DNA from 2 places in the Serratia sp. JSRIV002 genome. Region 2 is predicted to be linked to the other one. Evidence: predicted binding sites of a transcription regulator. Region 2 holds the regulator's gene; the other holds the start of a gene.

Region 1 (8,028 bases), 2.3 Mb from region 2:
GACTGGCAGCATATCGCCGACGACATCAAACAGAATTACTCTCGCTATGACGGCTTTGTTATTCTGCACGGCACCGACACCATGGCGTTTACCGCTTCAGCCCTGTCTTTCATGCTGGAGAACCTGGATAAGCCGGTGATCGTCACCGGGTCGCAAATCCCGCTGGCAGAATTGCGCTCCGACGGCCAAACCAATCTGTTGAATGCCCTCTATCTGGCCGCCAATCACCCGGTGAACGAGGTCAGCCTGTTTTTCAACAACAAGCTGTTTCGTGGCAACCGCACCACCAAGGCACATGCCGACGGCTTTGATGCTTTTGCCTCCCCCAATCTACCTCCCTTGCTGGAAGCAGGTATCCACATACGTCGCCAGACCGGCATCGCCTCTCCGGTGTGCAACGGAGAATTGATCGTGCATAGCATCACGCCACAGCCCATCGGCGTGGTGACGATTTATCCGGGAATTTCCGGTGCCGTGGTGCGTAACTTCCTGCTGCAACCGGTCAAAGCCTTGATCCTGCGCTCTTACGGCGTCGGTAACGCGCCCCAAAAGGCCGAACTGGTGGATGAATTGCGTGATGCCTCCGAGCGTGGCATCGTAGTGGTCAACCTGACACAATGTATCTCTGGCCGGGTCAATATGGAGGGCTATGCGACCGGTAATGCCCTGGCTCATGCCGGCGTCATCAGCGGTTTTGATATGACGGTGGAAGCCGCGCTGACCAAGCTGCATTACCTGTTGAGCCAGCCGTTAACCTCAGAAGAGATCCGCAGCCTGATGCAACAAGACCTGCGTGGCGAATTAAGCGCTGCGGGCTAATCCGAAGTGGGAACTCTGATGAAAACTGCTCTGTTGCTGATTGATTTACAAAACGACTTTTGCCCCGGCGGCGCCTTAGGCGTGGCAGAAGGTGATGCCACCATTGACGTCGCCAATCAGGCTATCGCAGCCAGCCTGGCCCGTAACGAAACGGTGATTGCCAGCCAGGACTGGCACCCGGCGGATCATCGCAGTTTTGCGATTAACTCCAACGCGCAGATTGGTACGCTTGGAGAACTGGAAGGCCTGCCTCAGGTTTGGTGGCCGGAGCACTGCGTTCAGGGTACCCCTGGCGCAGAACTTCATCCTCAGCTTGATAAGCAACCCATCGCAGCGATATTCCGTAAGGGCGAGAACCCGGATATCGATAGCTATAGTGCTTTCTTTGATAATGGCCACCGGGCACAAACGGCGCTCGATGGCTGGCTGAAGGAACGAGGCATCACTCATCTCGCCGTGATGGGGCTGGCCACCGATTATTGCGTCAAGTTCAGCGTGTTAGATGCCTTGCGTTTAGGTTATCAGACCCAGGTCATCATCGATGGCTGCCGCGGTGTCAATTTAAGCCCCGATGACAGCGAGCAGGCGTTGGCAGAAATGCAGTCGGCTGGCGCACAGTTAGTTACACTGTCACAGTTTACTCAACGCTAACGGTTTTTGGGGCTGCTTGACCTCAGCGCCCCATATCCTCTGCCAACCGCTTTATTTTCGACGCTGCTCACATTCTCACCATTCTTCTGCGCGCTCACCTTGTCCCCTCCCGTCTCTTTTGCTGTTATGGCTTCTGATGCATAGGCATCAATAAGTTATACGCATCCGGGGCCTACCGAGCCCGGCTTTATTGATACCGCCCCAGGCGGTTCAGGTCGGCCTTGCTGACCAAAGGAGACAACATGGCTTTAACCCGTAAACTGCTACCCTTGCTGGTAGCGGTGCAACTCGGTGTGGCTGGCGTGGGCATGGCTCACGCGGCACCTTATCTCTCTGTCGGCTACTTCAACGGCGGTGGCGACGTAACCGCCGGGCCGGGCGGTGATATCAACCAGCTTGACGTCAGCCAGATCACCCACCTCAACTACTCTTTTGGCCTGATTTATAACGCTGAAAAAGAGGAAACCAACCCGGCACTGAAAGATCCCTCCCGCCTACACCAAATCTATCTCTCCCCTAAAGTCGAAGCAGACTTAAAGCTATTACCCGAATTGCGCCTGCAAAATCCGGCGCTGAAGGTTTTGCTGTCCGTTGGCGGATGGGGAGCTCGTGGGTTCTCCGGCGCGGCAGCCACACCGGAAAGCCGGGCGGTGTTTATTCGTTCGGTGCAGGAGGTGATTGCCAAGTATCAGCTAGATGGTATCGATCTGGATTGGGAATACCCGGTTAACGGTGCCTGGGGATTGGTGGAAAGCCAGCCCACTGACAGAGCCAATTTCACCTCCCTACTGAGCGAACTGCATCAGGCGTTGGGTAAAGAAAAACTGCTGACCATCGCCGTCGGGGCTAACGTCAAAAGTCCGCAGGAATGGGTAGACGTTAAGGCTATCGCGCCCTATCTGAACTACATCAATCTGATGACCTACGACATGGCGTACGGTACCCAGTATTTCAACTCCAATCTCTATGACTCCAAACAATGGCCAACCGTGGCCGCCGCCGACAAGTACAGCGCCGACTTTGTGGTCAACAACTATCTGGCCGCCGGGCTGAAGCCAACCCAGCTCAATCTGGGGATCGGTTTCTATGGCCGGGTACCTAAACGCGCCACCGAGCCGGGTATTGATTGGGATGTGGCAGATGCGGCCAAGCATCCCGTCACCCAGCCCTATTTCACCACACGTGAAAAAGACGTCTTCAAGTCGCTGGGCGTGGATTTGGATAAAGACAGTTACATCAAGTACAACGATATTGTGAACAAGATGCTGAAAGACCCACAACGGCGCTTCACCGCGCATTGGGATAGCGAGGCCAAGGTGCCCTATCTGATGATGAAGTCATCCGCAGGCAAACCACTGTTCGCGATAAGCTATGAAAACCCGCGCTCGGTAGCCATCAAGGCCGAGTACATCAAGAGCAAAGGATTGGGAGGGGCGATGTTCTGGGAGTATGGCGCGGACGATAACAACCGCCTGGCCCACCAGTTAGCCGAAAGCTTAGGCTTGGGCCAGCAGAAGCAGTAAAACCTTCAGGGCGATGGCAACATCGCCCTGCCAGCAACAGATTACTGCGGCTTCAGCTTGGCCAACGGCTCGGCCATAAACTGCTGCTTCAGCTCCTGTTTGCTTTTCATCACGATTTGCCCGTCGGTGCCAATGCTCATGTGTTGCGGGTCTGCATTGTTCATCGACTGCCACAGCATCACCGCCTGCAAGCTGTGTTCTTTCTGCTCTGGCGTCAGTGCCACACCATCAGGCCATTTGCCCAGTTCCACAGCCAGCACCAGCCGCTGGTAGATTTCCGGCGTCATGGCCGCAATCAGATCTTTTACTTCCATCAGAGCATGTCCTCACCCGGGAATGAATAATTAGCTGAATCGATTTTGTTGGTTTAGTTACAGCTTAACCTGCCGTCTGCTCGCCATTCTCGTCGTCGGTGAAATTCAGTGACGCGGAGTTGACACAGTAGCGTTCGCCAGTCGGCTGCGGACCATCGGGGAATACGTGCCCCAAATGCGCGTCGCAGTTACCACAGCGGATCTCGACTCGATGCATATTATGTGAATTATCATCAAGATAACGAATAGCATCGTCCGAAACGGGCTGATAGAAGCTGGGCCAGCCGCAGCCCGAATCAAACTTGCTGGCGGAGAAGAACAGCGGCGCGTTACAGCACAGGCAGTGGTACACGCCCTCACGCTGGTTATGCAGTAATTTACCGCTATAGGGGGCTTCGGTGCCACGCTCTTGCGTCACATAACGTTGGATTTCATTCAGTTCCGTGAGCGGTGTCTTAGGGGTTGTCTCTTTAGCCATTTGTGCTATTCCCGCAATGTGGATAATGTCAACGAAAACAATGAGTAATAATAACAAAAAATTAACAACGCTGCAGGCCTTTTTAGCCTAAACTGTACGGCATAAAGGTTACGCTGCCACCATATGTGACTTCGATCACATATCTTGCACGTACTGACTTTATACTTGGCGGTTTGCCCCCATATCGATGGAAGGACAAACGTAAATGGAATGTGCGATTTGTGTGCAAAACCGGGCCTCTGGTTTGACTTGCAGCAAGAATTGACACGATTCCGCTTGACGCTCGGTAAGGTTTTTGTAATTTTACAACCAACCTTTTATTCACTAACAAATAGCTGGTGGAATATATGACTATCAAAGTAGGTATCAACGGTTTTGGCCGTATCGGTCGCATTGTTTTCCGTGCTGCTCAGGAACGTTCTGACATCGAAATCGTTGCAATCAACGACCTGTTAGACGCAGAGTACATGGCTTACATGCTGAAGTATGACTCTACTCACGGCCGTTTCGACGGTACTGTAGAAGTTAAAGACGGCCACCTGGTTGTTAACGGCAAAACCATCCGTTGTACCTCAGAAAGAGATCCGGCTAACCTGAAGTGGAACGAAGTCAACGTTGACGTCGTTGCTGAAGCAACTGGCCTGTTCCTGACTGACGAAACTGCACGTAAACACATCGCTGCAGGTGCTAAGAAAGTTGTTCTGACTGGCCCATCTAAAGATGACACCCCTATGTTCGTTATGGGCGTGAACCACAAGTCTTACGCTGGCCAAGAAATCGTTTCCAACGCTTCTTGTACCACCAACTGCCTGGCACCACTGGCTAAAGTAATCAACGACAAGTTCGGCATCGTTGAAGCTCTGATGACCACCGTGCATGCGACTACCGCAACTCAGAAAACCGTTGATGGCCCGTCTCACAAAGACTGGCGCGGCGGCCGCGGCGCATCCCAGAACATCATCCCTTCTTCTACCGGTGCTGCTAAAGCTGTAGGTAAAGTCATCCCAGAACTGAACGGCAAACTGACCGGTATGGCGTTCCGCGTTCCTACTCCGAACGTGTCTGTGGTTGACCTGACTGCCCGTCTGGCAAAACCAGCTTCTTACAAAGAAATCTGTGCTGCTATCAAAGCCGCTTCAGAAGGCGAGCTGAAAGGCGTGCTGGGCTATACCGAAGACGAAGTGGTTTCTACCGATTTCAACGGCGAGAAACTGACTTCTGTATTCGATGCTAAAGCCGGTATCGCGCTGAGCGACACCTTTGTGAAACTGGTTTCTTGGTACGATAACGAAACTGGCTACTCAAACAAAGTACTGGACCTGATCGCTCACATCTCCAAGTAATGGCTTGATGCGCAGTTGATTATCAAGGGCGACACTAGTGTCGCCCTTTTTATTTGTTTTTGCGGCGAAAAGAAGGCAACAACATGAACGAAAAAATCTTCACCCTACCCGTTAGCGAACAAATCACCCCTTTTATCAGCCAACGCCAACTGGACGAACTGCCCGTGGTGGTGGTTTCTCACCCGAAAGTCCGTGCGGCCATTACTCTGCAAGGGGCTCACCTGCTGGCCTGGCAGCCAAGCGGTGATAAACCGGTGCTTTGGCTGAGCAACAATACGCCATTCAAAAACGGCGTGGCGATCCGCGGCGGCGTACCGATCTGCTGGCCTTGGTTTGGCCCGGCAGGTAGCCCATCCCACGGCTTTGCCCGTAATCAGCCGTGGCAGTTTACCGCGCACGATGAAGATGAAAACGGCGTGATCCTGACCTTCACGCTGCAAGATAACGAACAAACCCGCAAATTGTGGCCACATGCTTTCACCCTGATCGCCCGCTTCAAGCTGGGTGAAGAGTGCGAGATGGAGCTGGAATCACACGGTGACTACCAGGCTACCGCCGCTCTGCACAGCTATTTCCAGATCGGCGACATCGACAAGGTGAAAGTTGCCGGTTTGGGCGAGCATTACATCGATAAGGTGGCGAAGGGGATCGAGGCACGTCAGGTTGGCGAGCTGGAGTTTACCGGGCAAACCGATCGCGTTTACACGCAGGCCACGCCTTGCAGTCTGATCAAAGACCCGGTATTGCAACGGACCATCGAGGTCAATCATCACTATATGAGTGATGTGATCGCCTGGAACCCAGGCGTCGAGCTTTCCTGCAGCATGGCCGACATGCCAAACGACGGTTACAAAACCATGGTGTGTGTGGAAACCGGGCGCGTAAGCAAGCCGCTGATCGCCTCTGGGGAGCAACCTGCCCGCTTGGCGATGAAAATCCGCAGCATTAAAAATAGCTGATCAAACTGGGGCGAATCATTTCGCCCCTCTTCTCTTCATCCACCGCTCTACAGATGTGCAAAAGGAGCGTTTCCGCCCCTTTTCGATGCACCTAATGCACCATGATAGTGCAACCAGCCATTAGAAGGTGTAAGTCACACCCGTCCACAACATGCCGGTATAAGATTTATCAACCATTGGGCTGTCTTTAACTTCGCTGTCCAGGCGCGTATAACGCCCCGTGAAGAAGGCATTCCAGTTGGCGTTGATATTATAGTTGGTGCTCAATTCGACGTATGGCGACCAGCTATCGCTCGGCTTATAGGTGTTGAAGGTACTACGGCGGGACTCATCACCATTGATGCCATAGTAATATTGGTTCTGGTTTGAGCTGTTCCAGTTTACCCCGATGCCAGGAGCAAAGCTCCAGGAGTCCACCTGGAACTTATAGAGATAGGCAATATCGCCCACCAGGCCGTTACTGTTGTCCAGCATATCGCCAGAGAAAGCCGTACGGATCGATCCCCACTCGGCCCTGTGTGTAAAGGCCACACCGGCCATCATGGTGCTACGGCGCTTGTCCAACTGCTTCATGCGGTCGTCGTCACTGTCGCCTGGCTTATAGTGCAACGGTGAGTAATAGGCGATCAGGCTCAGCTGATTTTGCTGATCTTTCCACAGGTTGTAACCGGCCAACAGCGTATGGAAGTAAAAATCATCGCCATCGTAATTGATAATAGGAACGGGATAGACACGATCCTGATAACCACGATAAGGATCTGGGCTAACCAGCGCTGAAGCACCGAGTGACCAGCTTCCTGCCTGAGCACTGTGCGCACAAACCATTGCGGAAGCGATAATTGCTAGCGTTTTGAGTTTAGATATCTTCACTGGCTTTTTCCATAGATAACAAGATGTAATTAACGACTATAGTTTATGTGAAAACCGACCAGCCTGCCGGATCTTTACAATAGAAAACAACCAAGATCGAATAACTTAGAACCCAAAGATGAATTATTGATGGCAAAAAGATGACGTTTTTTGCCGCAACCCGCGCCAGACAAGGCATTTGCCGCCCCTCGCCCTAACTGAGTCATTGAAATGACTTAAAAAAGACCCTTTCTCTTGCAGGAAATTTTCCAGTATGCAACTAAGCTTAAAATCAGAAGGTGAATTTAGGCTGAGCCCAGTGGCAATACAGCGCAACTCGCGAGAATAAGCGCACCAAGTTGGCATACGGGTTGCTGTACTCAGTCATAGCTTCACGCTTTCGGGAGCCAGAATACCAACACCAGCTCCTTTTTTAACCTGTGCTAATAACGAAAGGACGGGCATCGCCATGAACATATTTGACCACTATCGCCAGCGCTACGAAGCTGCCAAGGACGAAGAGTTCACACTGCAGGAATTTCTTTCCATCTGCCGGCAAGATCGCAGTGCCTATGCCAATGCGGCAGAACGTCTACTCATGGCTATCGGTGAACCAGTGATGGTCGATACCGCGCTTGAGTCGCGTATGTCTCGCCTGTTCTCCAACCGCGTGATCGCACGCTATCCGGCATTCGAGGAGTTCTACGGCATGGAAGAAGCTATCGAACAGATAGTTTCTTACCTGAAACACGCTGCCCAGGGCCTCGAAGAGAAGAAACAAATCCTTTATCTGTTGGGCCCGGTGGGTGGCGGTAAATCCTCACTGGCAGAACGGCTGAAAGCCTTGATGCAGCGTGTACCGATTTACACCCTGAGCGCCAACGGCGAGCGCAGCCCGGTCAATGACCATCCGCTGTGCCTGTTCAACCCGCAGGAGGATGCCACTATTCTGGAAAAAGAATACAACATCCCGACGCGCTATCTTGGCACCATTATGTCGCCGTGGGCCGCTAAACGCCTGCATGAGTTCGGCGGGGACATCACCAAATTCAAAGTGGTGAAGGTTCGTCCTTCAATACTTGAACAAATTGC
Region 2 (8,028 bases):
GGTTATGGGTGATCCACAGCCGCATATCAGCCAGATAATTCGATTCAAACCCCGGTTCCTGCATCGCCTGATTGAGGGAGGTAAACAGGGCGTTATGCGCCTGATTGACCTGCATGCGTGTGTAGGCCAGTTCGCTGGGGTCGGGTTCCTGTTCTTCCAGCAATAAACGCAGTGCAGTCTGATCGTGCTCCAGAGCCTGATGGGCGTTTTTACGCAGCATGCCGCTCTGCCACTGCGGCCATAGCCAGATCGTGCCACCAAACACCAGTACGCAGCCGATAAGGGTATCGATCAGGCGGGGGACCAGGAAATGGGTACCGTTCAGCGCCAGGAGCTGCAAGGTGTAGACGGCGGTCACGGTGAAGCCCATCACCGCCAGCCCGTAGTTTTTCCGCAGGATCAGATAGGCCGCCAGGGTGATGGCCAACATGATGCTCAGCGTCACGTTCTCCGGCATCTGTAGTTGCAACAGTCCAGCGGCAATCACCAGCCCGGCCAACGTGCCGAGGGCACGGTGCTGGATCCTCACCCGCGTGGCGTTATAGCCGTTTTGGCTGACCAGCATGATGGTCAGCAAGATCCAGTAGGGTTTTGGCAGATTGAACAGCATGCCAAGGCTGCTGCCTGCCGCCAGAATGACCCCCAGTCTGGCGGCGTTACGCAAGGCGTTGGATTTGAACGATAGATAGCTCACCACTGCAGGCCAGAACGGCAGGCGTGACTGATTGGCCATCAGATTACGGCGGTAAAGTGGGTGCTGAGTGCGCAGCAGGCGTGCGATGCGACTGAAGTGGTAATAGCAGAACTGGCCAACCGGATTATCGGCGTGCTGTGAGGCCACTTTTTCCAGCGCCGCCAGCTCATTCTTCATGCTGAAACGCGAAGAGTGCCGATGATAGAGAATATCGTCGGCCACCACCCGCAGGCGCGTGGCGATCACCTGGGCGTTGCGGCGGATGATCGCTTCGGCCTGGCTTTGCTCCACCAGCTTTTGCACTTCTTCCGGCAGATGCAGGCTGACGGTGATGTGCTCTTGCAAATCGAGCGCCACCTGAAACGTACGCCGCAGGCGCTTTTGCTCCAGGTTATTGGCATGGGGCAGGAAATTAAGCTGTTGGTATAGCAGACTGATCAGATCCATGACTTTCTGCTGGCGTTGCAACAGCGGCGGCAGGGCAGTTTCAGGATCGGTATGCTGCGTCAGTAATGAGTATTTGGCTTCAAAATAGTCGGCCAGCTGCATATACAGCTGGCTTAGAGATTCGCGCATCGGCTGCTCTTTCCACAGCTTGAACCAGGCCCAGGTAAACAGCCCGTACCAGGCGGTGCCGACGATATACAGCAAAGGGGCATGCCAGATTGGCACGGTGCCTACCATGCTGAGGGAAAAGATGGCGGCGACCAATGCGGCTGGTAGCAGGCGTGCGTGCAGCGGGCTGATCTCACCGCTGACGCCGAGCAACAGCGCCATTGCCAGCATCAGCAAGGGTAACGGCAGATCCCACAGCAGGGCTTGTTGCAGCAGAAGGCTGCTGAGTGCGAACAGGGAGCCGCCTACGACCAGGCGTTTGAAAAAGCGTTTGTGCGGCGTATCCAGCCCGGCAATGTTGCAGCAGGCGGGCACCAACGAGAACAGCATGCCGAGTTGCAGGTTGCCAATCAGTAAACCAAACGCCACCGGCAGGCACAACACCAGCGTTTGCCGCAGTGCGTAGTTGACTTCCGGGTGGTAGATCAGGCGGCGCCACATGGTTGGCTATTCAGCAGGTAAAGAAACGGCGCATTGCTGCACCGTTTCCCTGGGGATTAACGCGTACCGTACACGACAATGGTTTTGCCGTGCGCGGAGATCAGGTTTTGATCTTCGAGCATTTTCAAAATACGACCGACGGTTTCACGTGAGCAACCGACGATTTGGCCAATTTCCTGGCGGGTGATTTTGATCTGCATGCCGTCTGGGTGAGTCATGGCATCAGGCTGTTTTGCCAGGTTCAGCAAGGTCTGTGCAATGCGGCCGGTTACGTCAAGGAAGGCGAGGTTACCCACTTTCTCTGAGGTGACTTGCAGGCGGTTAGCCATCTGTGCGGACAGGCGCATCAGGATATCCGGGTTAACCTGGATCAACTGGCGGAATTTCTTGTAGGAAATTTCAGCCACTTCACAGGCGGTTTTGGCCCGTACCCAGGCGCTACGCTCCTGGCCTTCTTCAAATAATCCTAGCTCGCCGATGAAATCCCCCTGGTTAAGGTAGGACAGGATCATCTCTTTGCCTTCTTCATCTTTAATCAGCACCGCGACGGAGCCTTTGACGATGTAGTAAAGCGTTTCGGCCTTTTCACCTTGGTGAATAAGCGTACTCTTCGATGGATATTTGTGGATATGGCAATGAGACAGGAACCATTCGAGAGTCGGGTCTGTTTGCGGTTTGCCGAGAACCATTCGCTGTTATCCTCTGTTGTTATCGCTGCCTTGTATCACAGGGGTCAGAGTTCCCTGTAAAACGTGCTTATAGCCCGGTGTTTTAATTGTGGCTATCAACAGGTTTTGAGGCGTGTTATAGAAATACGCTTGTGCTCTAGCATATTAACTTGCAGGGAGAGCTGCAAGCTACATTCTGTTAACAAACCAATATAGGGGCCTTTCCTTGGACATATCCCTGAAATCGGTGACCTGGAAAGAGTTATTGCGGCTCTGTTTGTAGCACAGAGTGAGGCGGGTGTCTTGTGTTGTCTCGCTTCAGCATGATTAGCGTCAGGTTACGTTGCCAGAATGTATGCGAAAGCGTACCCTGTTTTTAAGAAATTAACCGGAGTGTGTAACATGCAGGCAAGAGTTAAGTGGGTAGAAGGGCTGACATTCCTGGGTGAGTCTGCGTCTGGTCACCAGGTTTTGATGGATGGCAACGCTGGCGATAAAGCGCCAAGCCCGATGGAAATGGTGTTGATGTCCGTCGGCGGCTGTAGCGCCATCGACGTAGTGTCGATCCTGCAAAAAGGGCGTAACGATGTGCGTGACTGTGAGGTAAAACTGACCTCCGAGCGTCGTGAAGAAGCACCGCGTCTGTTTACCCATATCAATCTGCATTTTATCGTCACCGGCAAAGGGCTGACCGATAAGATCGTCGAGCGTGCGGTGGATCTTTCCGCCGAGAAATACTGCTCCGTCTCCTTGATGCTGGGTAAAGCCGCCAGCATTACCCACAGCTTCGAAATCCGCGAAGTGGCCTGATCCTACCAAGGGTAGCGCAGGCAGTGGGCACGCAATAAATCAAGAAATCGCCGTGCCGTCACGGTTAGCGGCGATTTCTGTGAATACAGCACGCAATATTGCGCTTGTGGCAACGTGTCGATAGGCAATGCCACCAGCCGACGCTGCAAATAGAACGGTGCACTCATCGCCCGCGCCACGATAGTCAAATAATCCGCCTCCAGCACCATATTCAAGCCACAGGTCACAGAGTCCGAGCGAATGGGCGAACGACTCAATTGCTGATAGAAGGTGCCTAACACCGCACGCAACTGCTGGTAGTAACCCATATCGGTTTCCGGTAATAACCACTTGGCCTCACGCAATTCGTCCAACGAGGTGGCCTGCGCCAGTGGGTGCCCCTGGCGTGCGATAATGCAAAAAGAGGCGTTGAACAGCGGTTCACGCACCAGATCCTCCAGCGGAAGTTCCGGGCTGACGGTACCCACGGCAAAATCCAGGCGGCCTTCGCGCAATGCTGGCAGTAGCGTAGAAAGCTGCGCCTCGCGGATCAGCAGATTGGCCTGTGGAAACGGCTGTTTGAAGGCCTCGACCAGTTCCGGTAATACCGTCAGGGCGAGTAGCGAAGAGCAACCAATGGCGACGTTACCTTGCGAATGCTGATTCAACTGCTGGATCTCGTCGGCGGCGCGCTGCAATTCCTCCAGGATCAACTGCATTCGCAGGGCGAAGGCGCGGCCGGTTTCGGTCAGCGTCATTCCCTGACTGCTGCGATTGATCAACTGGGTTTCCAGGATCTGTTCCAGTTCACGGATGGTGCGGCTCACCGCCGGTTGAGATTGCTCAAGCGCGCGTGCCGCCCCGCGAATACTGCCGCTGCGGATCACCTGCTGGAAGACTTTCAACTGTTGTAACTTCGGTAAATAGCGCATTCCCCACCCTATCAATAAAAAGCATCACCCCTTACAAAATTGTATCTTATGCCGCTCGGCAAAAGGCGATAATTTCAGCATGTTGCTGTAAGTGACTGTTATTAAAACTATAAAGTGACCTGGATCACATTATTAAACTACGCCCCTCACGCTGGTGGGCAGCCTGGGTGATAACTTAAAGGAATATCGGCGATGAAAAATCGTTCGCTAATGATTTTTTTGCTGTTTGTGGGCTATGTCGTGGTGTACATCGATAAAACCGTGATGGGTTTTGCGCTGTTACCTATCGAACGCGAGTTCAATCTACAGCCGGAACAACTGGGCTACATTACCGGGATGTTTTTCCTGGCGTATTCCCTGTTCCAGATACCGGCGGGCTGGCTCAATGACCGCTTTGGCTTTAAGAAAGTGCTGTGCAGTTCGTTACTGCTGCTGGGGGGATTCGCCCTGTGCTTCGGCATTCTGGGGTTCGGCCTGGGCCTGCTGGTGACGTTCCGCTTCCTGTCCGGCATTGGCCACTCCGGCTATCCGTGTTCCTGCGCCAAGGCGGTGGTGGCGAATTTCCCACTGGAACAGCGCACCTTCGCGCAGTCCATTCTGCTGTCCTCCGCCGGGTTGGCGATGACCGTCGGGCCGCTGGTCGCGGTCTATTGCCTGGATCACATCGGCTGGCGTGGGTCGTTCTCTGCGCTTGGCCTGTTGGCATTCGTGATTGCCGCCTGCATCTTGTGGCTGGTTCCCAATCCACCACAGGCAGCATCCGCCAAAGCTGGGGCAGCCGCTGCCAACTATAAGGCCTTGCTGAAAAACCCAATTGTGTTGCTGCTGTTTGTGGCGATCTTCTGTATCAACATCCCGTCGTACGGCCTGATGGCCTGGCTGCCGAAATTCCTGGTACAGCAGCGCGGAATGCCGCTTGACGTCTCCAGCATGGTGGTGGCCGCCGGCGGTCTGGGGATCTGGATCTCCTCACTCGGCACCGGCTGGCTGGTCGGGCGCTACCTGCAAGGGCATGAGCCGTGGGTGATCTTCTTCAGTTCCCTGCTCAGCGCCTTGTGCATCTGGCTGGTGTTTACCAGCGAATCGGCGCTCACGGCCAGCCTGTTCTTGTTCCTGGGTTATATCTTCCTGATGGCCTCGTTCGTCACGGTGTTTACCTTGCCTATGAAGCGCTTGCCTACGGAAGTGATGGGGGCAGCGATGGGGCTGATTAACACCGGCGGCACCTTGGGTGGCTTTGTGGCCCCTATTGCCATGGGGTATCTGATCACCATCAGCCACAACTACATGACGACGTTTATCTTTTTGGCATTGGCTATGGTGGTTTCCGGGCTGGTGATCCTGCCATTGGCGGGTAGAGCACGCCAACCGGCACTGAATTAAGGAGTATGAACATGAACATTGAACAGCTGATTGACGGTGTGGAACAACAGGTATTGCAGTGGCGGCGTCATATACATGCGAATCCTGAGTTGTCATTTCAAGAGGCGCAGACGGCAGCTTACATAGCCGGACAACTAGCCAGCCTTGGTCCGTTGAAGATCACCCGTCCTACGCCGAATAGCGTGGTTGCCGAATTACAGGGCGCAGCGCCGGGGCCGTGCTATGCCTTGCGCGCCGATATTGACGCCTTGCCGATCCAGGAGGAAAGCGACGAGCCTTTCTGCTCGACCCGGCCAGGGGTGATGCATGCCTGCGGCCATGATGCCCACAGCGCGATGTTGCTGGGCGCGGCCAGCGTGTTGTGCCAGTTGCAGGCGCAGCTGCAAGGCTCGGTGCGTTTTATCTTCCAGCATGCCGAAGAAGTGCCACCGGGCGGAGCCCAACAGCTGGTAGACCTGGGTGTTCTGGATGGCGTGAAGATGATCTTCGGCCTGCATGTCATGCCCAACTTCCCGACCGGTGAGGTGGGCTTGAAGCAGGGCGTGTTCAGTGGCTCCAGCGATAACTTCGACATCGTGCTGCAGGGTAAGGGTGGACATGGCTCGATGCCGCATCTGTGTATCGATCCGGTGCCGATTGGTGCGGAGATCGTTAGCGCATTACAGCAGATCGTGGCACGTAAACTTGATCCGTTAAATGCCCCGGTGTTGACGGTGGCAACCTTCCAGGCAGGAGACAGCTATAACGTCATTCCAGACACTGCCCGGTTGGCAGGAACGTTACGTACTCATAATCAGGAAGTCCGTGATCGGGTGCCGCTGTTGGTAGAGCAAACCGTTGCTGGGATCAGCCAGGCGCACGGTGCCAGCTACAAGGTTGACTGGACGCGTGGCTATACCATCGGTAATAACCACCCTGATGCCTGCGTTATTGCGCGCGAGGTGGTGGCCGAAGCCGTGGGGCCACAGGCGTTGCGGGAATTGACTACCGCGATGTTTGGCAGCGAAGATTTCTCCTCCTATCAGGAGAAAGTGCCGGGGTGCTTCCTGTTTATCGGCAGCGGTAACGAGGCGATCGGTGCCACCTACGGCGTGCATAATCCCCGTTTTAAACTGGACGAGGCGGCGATGCAGATTGGGGTGAAACTGCACGTCGGTTTTATCCGCCATCTGTTGATGCATTAACAACGGTGGGCGCGGAGATTAGCCGCGCCCGATAACTTATTCGATCTTCTTGCCTTCCATCAACCGCTGCACCAGCGGTGCCATAATCAGTTCCATTGCCAGCCCCATCTTGCCACCCGGTACCACCAGCGTATTGATATGCGAGATAAACGATCCTTGCAGCATTGCCAGCAGGTAGGGGAAATCGATCTGATCCAGGCCCCGGAAGTGGATCACCACCAAGCTTTCGTCGAGTGAGGGGATTGCCTTGGCGGCAAACGGGTTGGAGGTATCTACCGTCGGGACGCGTTGGAAGTTGATATGGGTGCGCGAGAACTGTGGCGTGATGTAGCTGATGTAATCCTCCATCGAACGGACTACCGAGTCCATCACCGCCTCACGGGAATGGCCACGCTCGCCGGTATCGCGGATCAGCTTCTGGATCCACTCCAGGTTGACGATCGGCACCACGCCGACCAGCAGATCGACATGTTTGGCTACGTCGATCTGATCGGCCACTACGCCGCCGTGCAGCCCTTCGTAGAACAGGACATCCGTGGGGGCGGGCAGTGGCTCCCAAGGCGTGAACGTGCCAGGAACCTGGTTGTAAGGCACCGCCTCGTCGTAGGTATGCAGATATTTACGTGAGCGGCCGGTGCCGTTCTTGCCGTATTCGATAAAGCTTTGCTCAAGCAGGCCAAAGTCGTTGGCTTCCGGGCCGAAGTAGCTGATATGGCGCCCCATATCGCGGGCTTTACGAATTGCCGCATCCATTTCCGGCCGGGTGTAACGGTGGAAGCTGTCGCCTTCCAGCTGGGCGGCGCGCAGGTTTAGCTGCTGAAAAATCTTGCGGAACGCCAGGCTGGTGGTGGTGGTGCCGGCTCCGCTGGAACCGGTCACCGCGATAACGGGATGTTTGGCAGACATGGTCGAGGGTCACTCCGTATTAAATGCGCAGGCTCAGAATGAGATTTTTAGTATGGCTGATACCCTTTCGCCCAAGGCGAAATTGTGCGCGTTGGTTTGCAATACTGCATTGTTACCTGATTTTTTCCCTCAGTCATAGCGCGCAATAAGACTAAATTTCCTCCTGCCCGGCGCGGATCTGCCCGCGAGGCATGATGTTGACGGTTTCATGTAGTTCTGACCACACCAGCACCACTTCGCCGCTTTTCAACTGGCGGCGCACGTCGTCGACCTTCTGTTCCAGCGAACGTTCGTGCTCGCCGTAGTCGGTTCCTTCGCGTAATACAAAGGATTCGATCAGGCTGTTGAGAGTCTCTTGTTCAATTTCTTGCCAGGGAATAATCACTTGGTGGGTTCCAAAAAAGAAGAAAGCCAGG

What was found. The regulator CRP, encoded in region 2, controls carbon source genes, mostly activating them, when cyclic AMP is high. The targets are predictions, from matches to a motif close to ATGTGANNNNNNTCACAT.
Region 1: a site for CRP is predicted at 3,909-3,926, ahead of msrB (peptide-methionine (R)-S-oxide reductase MsrB). Genes of this name have one in related genera too.

Annotation. Positions count from the first base shown of each region.
Region 1 covers NZ_CP074143.1:3,328,060-3,336,087, forward strand. Annotated here, with positions in the region: gene ansA (asparaginase) at 1-819, shown strand, start outside; gene pncA (bifunctional nicotinamidase/pyrazinamidase) at 838-1,470, shown strand; gene KGP26_RS15645 (glycoside hydrolase family 18 protein) at 1,713-2,993, shown strand; gene KGP26_RS15650 (YeaC family protein) at 3,035-3,307, opposite strand; gene msrB (peptide-methionine (R)-S-oxide reductase MsrB) at 3,372-3,785, opposite strand; gene gapA (glyceraldehyde-3-phosphate dehydrogenase) at 4,133-5,128, shown strand; gene KGP26_RS15665 (D-hexose-6-phosphate mutarotase) at 5,212-6,087, shown strand; gene KGP26_RS15670 (MipA/OmpV family protein) at 6,208-6,912, opposite strand; gene yeaG (protein kinase YeaG) at 7,406-8,028, shown strand, end outside.
Region 2 covers NZ_CP074143.1:5,598,033-5,606,060, reverse strand. Annotated here, with positions in the region: gene KGP26_RS26325 (YccS/YhfK family putative transporter) at 1-1,750, opposite strand, end outside; gene crp (cAMP-activated global transcriptional regulator CRP) at 1,807-2,439, opposite strand; gene KGP26_RS26315 (OsmC family protein) at 2,821-3,228, shown strand; gene KGP26_RS26310 (LysR substrate-binding domain-containing protein) at 3,231-4,139, opposite strand; gene KGP26_RS26305 (MFS transporter) at 4,332-5,522, shown strand; gene KGP26_RS26300 (amidohydrolase) at 5,528-6,706, shown strand; gene KGP26_RS26295 (phosphoribulokinase) at 6,743-7,612, opposite strand; gene KGP26_RS26290 (YheU family protein) at 7,764-7,997, opposite strand; gene KGP26_RS26285 (hydrolase) at 7,994-8,028, opposite strand, start outside.